2 linked regions of the Desulfopila inferna genome follow. The protein of the gene in region 1 interacts with the protein of each later gene in a pairwise test. Links are inferred from orthologs where the notes say so. Each region holds a gene or a part of one and is shown in the gene's direction. Other genes may lie near its edges.

Evidence for each region.
Region 2: the proteins of JWG88_RS10250 (region 1) and groL interact in binary tests that used the Escherichia coli proteins (3 or more experiments, as listed by UniProt). The link is inferred for Desulfopila inferna from one-to-one orthologs.

The regions. Positions count from the first base shown.
Region 1 is NZ_JAFFQE010000003.1:458,128-461,990, reverse strand. Bases 1,100-3,863 are described here. They hold JWG88_RS10250 (nucleotide exchange factor GrpE), read left to right. Parts: upstream 1,100-2,054; coding sequence 2,055-2,672; downstream 2,673-3,863. Other genes in these bases: dnaK (molecular chaperone DnaK), read left to right, coding at 2,822-3,863; ltaE (low-specificity L-threonine aldolase), read right to left, coding at 1,100-1,554. Outside these bases: JWG88_RS10260 (sigma 54-interacting transcriptional regulator), read left to right, coding at 1-498; more of ltaE, read right to left, coding at 532-1,099. UniProt on the Escherichia coli protein: Participates actively in the response to hyperosmotic and heat shock by preventing the aggregation of stress-denatured proteins, in association with DnaK and GrpE. It is the nucleotide exchange factor for DnaK and may function as a thermosensor.
Region 2 is NZ_JAFFQE010000009.1:16,972-20,408, reverse strand. Bases 1-2,888 are described here. They hold groL (chaperonin GroEL), read left to right. Parts: upstream 1-560; coding sequence 561-2,216; downstream 2,217-2,888. Other genes in these bases: JWG88_RS22250 (DUF6538 domain-containing protein), read left to right, coding at 2,614-2,802; groES (co-chaperone GroES), read left to right, coding at 210-497. Also shown: JWG88_RS18690 (IS256 family transposase), read right to left, coding at 3,092-3,437.

The DNA.
Region 1 (3,863 bases):
CTTGAAGAAGAGGTTGCTGCCGGCGCTTTTCGTGAAGATCTGTATTACCGGCTCAATGTGGTAATGCTCACTGTTCCGCCTCTGCGGGAGAGAGAAGAGGATATTCCTGCTCTGGTTGAACATTTCGTTGAGAAATTTGCCCAGAAAAACAGACGCACTGTCGACATGATAACCCCGGAGTGTCTGAAGCTTCTCCGCAAGTATCCCTGGCCCGGCAATGTCCGGGAGCTGGAAAACGCCATCGAACGCGGAGTGATCCTCATGCGCGGTGATCAACTCACCGAGAAAAGCCTGCCGCTCTCTATTCAGAAATATAGGGACAACGGCAACGGGCCTCCCCTGGAGAGCGAACTGCCCACCTCCCTTTATGAAGCGGAAAAAATGATCATCCTGCAGACCCTGGAGGAGACTGAGGGGAATAAAAGCGAAGCTGCCCGGCGGCTTGGTATCAGCCGTAAAACCCTGCAGAATAAACTGCAGAAATATGATGAGTCCTGAGACTGAAATTCCTTAAGGTTAACAGGTCACTTCTCAATGCGCTTTGGAGTAATATTCGCTGAAGGTCGAGACTATGAAGTCGATATCCTTTCTGTCGATTTCCAGATGAGTGACCAGCCTGACCTGTGTGCCCCGGGCAATGATGATTCCCCGCTGCCTGAGGTATACATGGAGTCCGGCAAGAGAATTCTCCGGCAGGGTAATAAAAACCATATTGGTCTGGGTATCATGATATCGAACATCAAGCTCGTCAATACCGCTCAAACCCCTTGCCAGTGCTTCGGCATTGTGCTGATCTTCACTGAGTCGGAAAATATTATTTTCAAGAGCATAAATACCTGCGGCGGCCATGTAGCCCGATTGCCGCATCCCGCCGCCTAAAACCTTACGCCACCTCCTGGCTTCGTCGATAAAACTTCGGTCGCCGCAGAGCAGCGAGCCCACGGGAGCTCCAAGCCCCTTGGAGAGACATATGGAGACGGAATCAAAGCATTGAGCAATCCGTTCGGCGGGAACATCCCATTTCCGGGCGGCATTGAAAAGACGTGCTCCGTCAAGATGAAGACGGAGCCCGTGTTGTGCCGCAAAAGCATTGCAGTCATCCAGGTAATCAAGCGGCAGCGCCAGTCCTCCCTGGGTGTTTTCCAGACAGAGGAGGCGGGTGCGGGCAAAATGGAAATCATCATCCTTGATATTCTTCTCCACCTCTTCGAGATCGAGACAGCCGTTTTCAAGAAATGGCAAAGGCTGTGGTTGAATGCTCCCGAGAACCGCTGCTCCTCCACCTTCATACTTATAGGTGTGGGCCTGCTGGCCGACGATATATTCATCTCCTCTGCGGCAGTGTGTCAGCAGAGCTGTGAGATTTGATTGGGTCCCCGATGGACAGAAAAGCGCAGCTTCTTTTCCAACTATTTCAGCAGCAAGCTTCTCCAGTCTGTTGGTAGTGGGATCTTCACCGTAAACATCATCACCCACCGCGGCATCGTACATGGCCGCAGACATTTCGGGAGTAGGGCGTGTTACCGTGTCGCTTCTCATATCCAGTGTTTTCATTGCAGTTCCATATAGAGAGTTGGTATAGAATGCTCGCACTCGGAGTGTAGCAAGCATTTATGCTCCCCATGTTTTTATAGCAAACTGAAAATTTTGCAATATTGAAAAAAATGATACTCTCGTAATTTTGCAAAATCATCATGGATACCTCATTGAGTGAGTACAAGGAAAAGCATTTCGGGTACAGAGCCATTGGGCACACCAAGACCGGGGCGAAAGCAGCGGCGGCCGACGAAGAAGAGGCAGGTTTTTTATGGGTGCTTTTCTTGACAATGAAAATTGGGCTACTTATTGTTCGCACAAGTTTAAAAAAGCAAAAGAGAAGTATTCATAGGATGTTGAGACTTTGTGGTTTTTTCAGGTTATCAAGATTGATGGCGTCGTAAAAGGGCCTGTCCGCCGTTCTGCAGCACATATCAGGGCCTGGGAACGTTTAATCGATAAATCTGGTGGACTTTTACGATTTAATCAACAAGTTGAGTTGTGTCTGGGAGGAGTAAGTGAGCAAAAAAGAGCAAAATGAGAATATTCCCGAAGAGGAGATGGGAGCGGAAAATTCGCCAAAAACTCCTGCAGAGGGTGAAGAAACGGTCACAAATGGAGGCGCTGAAGCCTCCGGGGATGCAGAGAAGCGTCTTGAAGAACAGTTTGCCGCGGCCCAGGAAGAGGTTGCAGACCTTACCGATAAACTTCTGCGGCTGGCCGCCGACTTTGAAAATTACAAAAAACGCAGTGAGAGAGAGCGCGCCACAACGATGAAGTATGCCGGAGAGCATATTTTTCGTGAGTTTCTTCCCGTTGTAGACAACCTCGAGCGAGCTGTCAGTCAGGGTGTTGCTGAAGATGCCGACGCTGAAACAAAACTTGCCGGATTACTGGAAGGCGTCGAGCTGACTTTAAAAAGCGTTCATGCAACCTTGAGGAAATTTGAAGTAGAGCCAATCAAAAGCGTCGGTGAACCCTTTGATCCCAACAAAGAAGAAGCGTTGACCATGGAGCCGAGCGATACTATTCCTGCCAATCACGTGGTCACTGAGTTTGAAAAGGGATATTTCTACAAGGATCGTCTGTTGCGTGCGGCAAAGGTGACCGTTTCCTCCGGGAAAGCAGAGAGTTGAGATTGCTTGTCGCTCCCCGGTAAGGAAATGCGGGGGCTTGACAAATTCATGAAGATGACAACTTTTAACACATTGCCGCACAATTGAAACGCTACTGAGTTGGATGGAGTTCGGAAAATCCGATTATAAGATATAAGGAGAGGAATGACATGGGCAAAATTATAGGAATTGATCTTGGGACCACAAATTCATGCGTGGCTATCATGGAAGGTGGCGACCCTAAGGTGATCGCCAACACTGAAGGCAATAGAACAACTCCATCTATTGTAGCTTTCTCGGATAAGGGAGAGCGAATGGTTGGGCAGGTCGCCAAACGGCAGGCGGTAACTAACCCTGAGCGTACACTGTATGCTATCAAACGCCTTATTGGTCGAAAATTTGTCGATGCCGAAGTAAAAAAATCCATTGAGGTAAGCCCTTTCAAAATTGTTGAAGGGACAAATGGAAGTGTTTCAGTCGAGGTGGATAAAAAAGTTTACCGGCCTGCTGAGATTTCCGCGATGGTTCTGGGAAAGATGAAGCAGACAGCCGAGGAATACCTTGGCGAAGAGGTAACCGATGCGGTAGTGACCGTACCTGCCTATTTTAATGATTCACAGCGTCAGGCTACCAAAGATGCCGGAAAAATCGCCGGACTGAATGTTCAGCGAATCATCAACGAGCCGACAGCTGCCTCGCTGGCTTACGGCCTGGACAAGAAGGGTGAGGAAAAGATAGCAGTCTTCGATCTCGGCGGTGGTACCTTCGATGTATCCATCCTGGAAATCGGTGATGGTGTGTTCGAGGTGAAATCAACTCATGGTGATACCTTCCTCGGCGGTGAAGACTTCGATATGCGTATCGTGAACTGGCTGGCCGACGAATTCAAACGCCAGCAGGGTATTGATCTGCGCACCGACAAAATGGCACTGCAGCGCTTGAAGGAAGAGGCAGAGAAGGCCAAGATGGAACTCTCCACCACCAAGGAAACCGATATCAATCTGCCGTTTATTACTGCCGATGCCACCGGACCTAAACACCTCAATATAAAATTGAGCCGTGCCAAGCTTGAAAGCCTGGTAGAGGATCTGGTCGAGCGTACCGTTCAGCCCTGCCGCACCGCTTTAAAGGATGCAGGACTTTCTGCCTCCGAGGTGGACGAGGTAATTCTGGTTGGTGGTATGACCAGGATGCCGATGGTACAGGCAAAGG
Region 2 (3,437 bases), on another replicon or contig:
CTCCTCATCATTTTTACAGAATTACAATTGGTTGAGTCGTAGTAAGGGGCGGCAGCATTTTTTTGCAGCCGCCCCTTGATTTTTAATTTTCCAACCATATATTTTGGCCAGTCTCAAATTTGTGACCCGGGTCCGGGTTATTTTTTTAACTGGGAGGTCGATGTGCGGCCACTCATCATAGTAGAAATTAATGTAGATAGGAGGAAGTAATGAAAATTCGTCCATTAAACGATCGTCTTCTGGTCAAAAGATTGGAGGAAGAGGCAAAAACTGCAGGTGGAATTATTATTCCTGACAGTGCAAAAGAGAAGCCGGCAGAGGGCGAGGTTGTAGCGGTTGGGCCAGGAAAAAATAACGATAAAGGTGAACGTGTTGCCCTCCAGGTGAAAGAGGGTGATCGTGTACTCTTTTCTAAATACGGCGGAACAGACGTAAAGCTTGATGGTGAAGACTATCTCATCATGCGTGAAGATGACGTTCTTGGAATTATAGAATAAGTAATTATACCCCTCATATCCGCCCTTGCACCGCAGGGAAGATAACAAAAGGAGAATAAGATAATGGCTGGAAAAGATATCATTTATGGAGTCAAAGCCCGTGAACGCATCCTCACAGGCGTCAACACTCTTGCCAACGCTGTCAAAGTAACTCTCGGTCCCAAAGGACGCAACGTTCTCATGGAGAAATCCTTTGGAGCGCCCACTATTACTAAAGATGGTGTGACCGTTGCCAAGGAAATCGAACTCGAAGATAAATTTGAGAACATGGGCGCCCAGATGGTGCGTGAGGTTGCCTCGAAAACTTCCGACGTGGCTGGTGACGGTACCACCACGGCAACCCTTCTCGCTCAGGCTATCTACAGAGAAGGCGTCAAGCTGGTTGCTGCAGGCGGAAACCCCATGGAAATCAAACGCGGCATTGACAAAAGTGTAGAGCTTGTTGTCAGTGAGCTTGCTAAAATCGCCACCCCGACCAAAGAGCAGAAAGAGATTGCCCAGGTCGGTACGATTTCCGCCAACAGCGACGAGACCATCGGTAACATCATTGCCGAGGCCATGGATAAGGTTGGTAAAGAGGGCGTTATCACAGTGGAAGAAGCTAAGTCCATGGATACCACTCTGGACGTCGTTGAAGGTATGCAGTTTGATCGCGGCTACCTCTCTCCCTATTTTGTCACCGATCCCGACCGTATGGAAGTTTCCATGGAAGATCCCTATATTCTCCTGGTGGAGAAGAAGGTATCCAGCATGAAAGATCTCCTGCCGGTACTTGAGTCCGTAGCTAAAATGGGCAAAGGCCTTTTCATCATCGCTGAAGATGTAGACGGCGAAGCGCTGGCGACTCTGGTTGTCAACAAACTGCGCGGAACCCTCAATGTTGCCGCGGTTAAAGCTCCCGGTTTCGGTGATCGCAGAAAAGCTATGCTCGAAGATATCGCCATTCTCACCGGTGGACAGGTCATCACCGAAGATCTCGGCATCAAGCTCGAGAATGTTACCGTCAATGACCTCGGAACCTGTAAACGCATCGTGGTTGATAAGGACAATACCACAATCGTTGACGGCGCCGGCGACAAAGAGGCACTGGCCGGCCGCGTCAAGCAGATCCGTACCATGATCGAAGATACCACTTCCGATTATGACCGCGAGAAGCTCCAGGAGCGTCTGGCAAAACTGATCGGCGGTGTTGCCGTCATCAATGTCGGAGCTGCAACCGAGATTGAAATGAAAGAAAAGAAAGCTCGTGTTGAGGATGCTCTTAATGCTACCCGTGCAGCTGTCGAAGAGGGCGTTGTTCCTGGCGGCGGCGTCGCCTATATTCGTTGCCTCGCTGCCCTCGCTGCCCTCGAGCTCAAGGGAGAGCAGAAGCTTGGCAGGAACATCCTGCTGCGTGCACTTGAGGAGCCGGTTCGTCAGATCGCTTCCAACGCCGGGCGTGAAGGTTCCGTTATCGTTGAGCATGTTAAAACCCTCACCGGCGCGGAAGGCTTCAATGCGACCTCCGAAGAATATGAAGACCTTATTAAAGCCGGTGTTATCGATCCGGCTAAGGTTACCAGAACCGCTCTGCAGAATGCTGCTTCAGTTGCCGGCATGCTGCTGACCACGGAGTGTGTCATCGCTGAGATTCCTGATGAGAATGCAGGCGGCGGTGGTGGAATGCCTCCAGGAATGGGCGGCATGGGCGGAATGGGTGGAATGGGCGGAATGATGTAAGCCAGTTCCAATCAGCCTGAACTCACATAGTGAGTGTAGTATATAAAGAAGGAGGACCGCTCTTGCTGTGGTCCTCCTTTTCTAATATCGGTAGAGATATTATCGCCTTATTTTATACCGCCGTCCGGTCTTTGAGCCAGGGAATCCGGCCGGCAAATCAGGTGAAAGAGAGCGGAAAAAGATGTTGACACTCTTTCTTGAATAGAGTAATTATTTTCCCCTTATTGAATGGCGATGTAGCTCAGATGGTTAGAGCACACGGCTCATATCCGTGTTGTCCGGGGTTCAATTCCCTGCATCGCCACCAAGTTAATGATATTGCTGAATAAATTCACAAGTCAGCGATTTTAGGCCCATCTTTATCCACCCTCGTTATACACACGAGAGGAGGTAAACGATGGGCTTTTCTTTTTCCGCACAACCTGCATTCCTGTATCAGTCATCTTCCGGCTATATCTTCAGCTTACGTATTCCAAAGGACTTGAAAGCTCTTGTCGGCAAGACTGAGTTCAGATATTCTCTCCGTACTGGGGCGCTACGAGCAGCCAGATTTAGAGCAAGAAGCATCGCTTCCTTTATTCAATAATCAGAAGCACCTTGGATTACTTTTGTATTCAACCCGAGGAGACAAGAACGCATACATGCAGCTTTTCTTGCTCCCCTCGCATCAACTCTTCGGCCTCAGCGAGAGTGGTTCACTCCGCCAGGTAGTGTCAAATATTTTTCGCACATTTGATTTTGAGGTAGCCGTTTAATTCATTTTTTTCCTTTTCTTTCAATTTCTGGTCAAGCGCAGCAAAGGGGCAAAATACAAGGTTGTGAGCGAAGCGAGCACCCGGAGGGCTTGATCTTGTATTTTGGCACTGCTGTGCTCCTCACGCTACCTCCATCTGCTTTTCTATCTCCAACTCTCTCAGCAACTGCATATTCAGATAGCGCTTAGTACTCCACTTGGTTCCAGCTATATGACGAAGCCGTGCAGCAACCAGCATCAGTGCGGAATTGCCATCGGGAAAGGCGCCTACAACATTGGTCCTGCGGCGGATCTTCCGCATGATCCTTTCCAGAGGATTGTTTGTTCTGATTCTACGCCAGTGTTGGCTTGGAAAACTGTAATACGTCAATGTCTCGGCAATGCCTTCCTTGAGCTTATCAGCCGCCTGGTAGAGCTTCATTTTTCTCATCTTTACCTCTACCGCTGCAGCTTTTTCATGTGCCGCC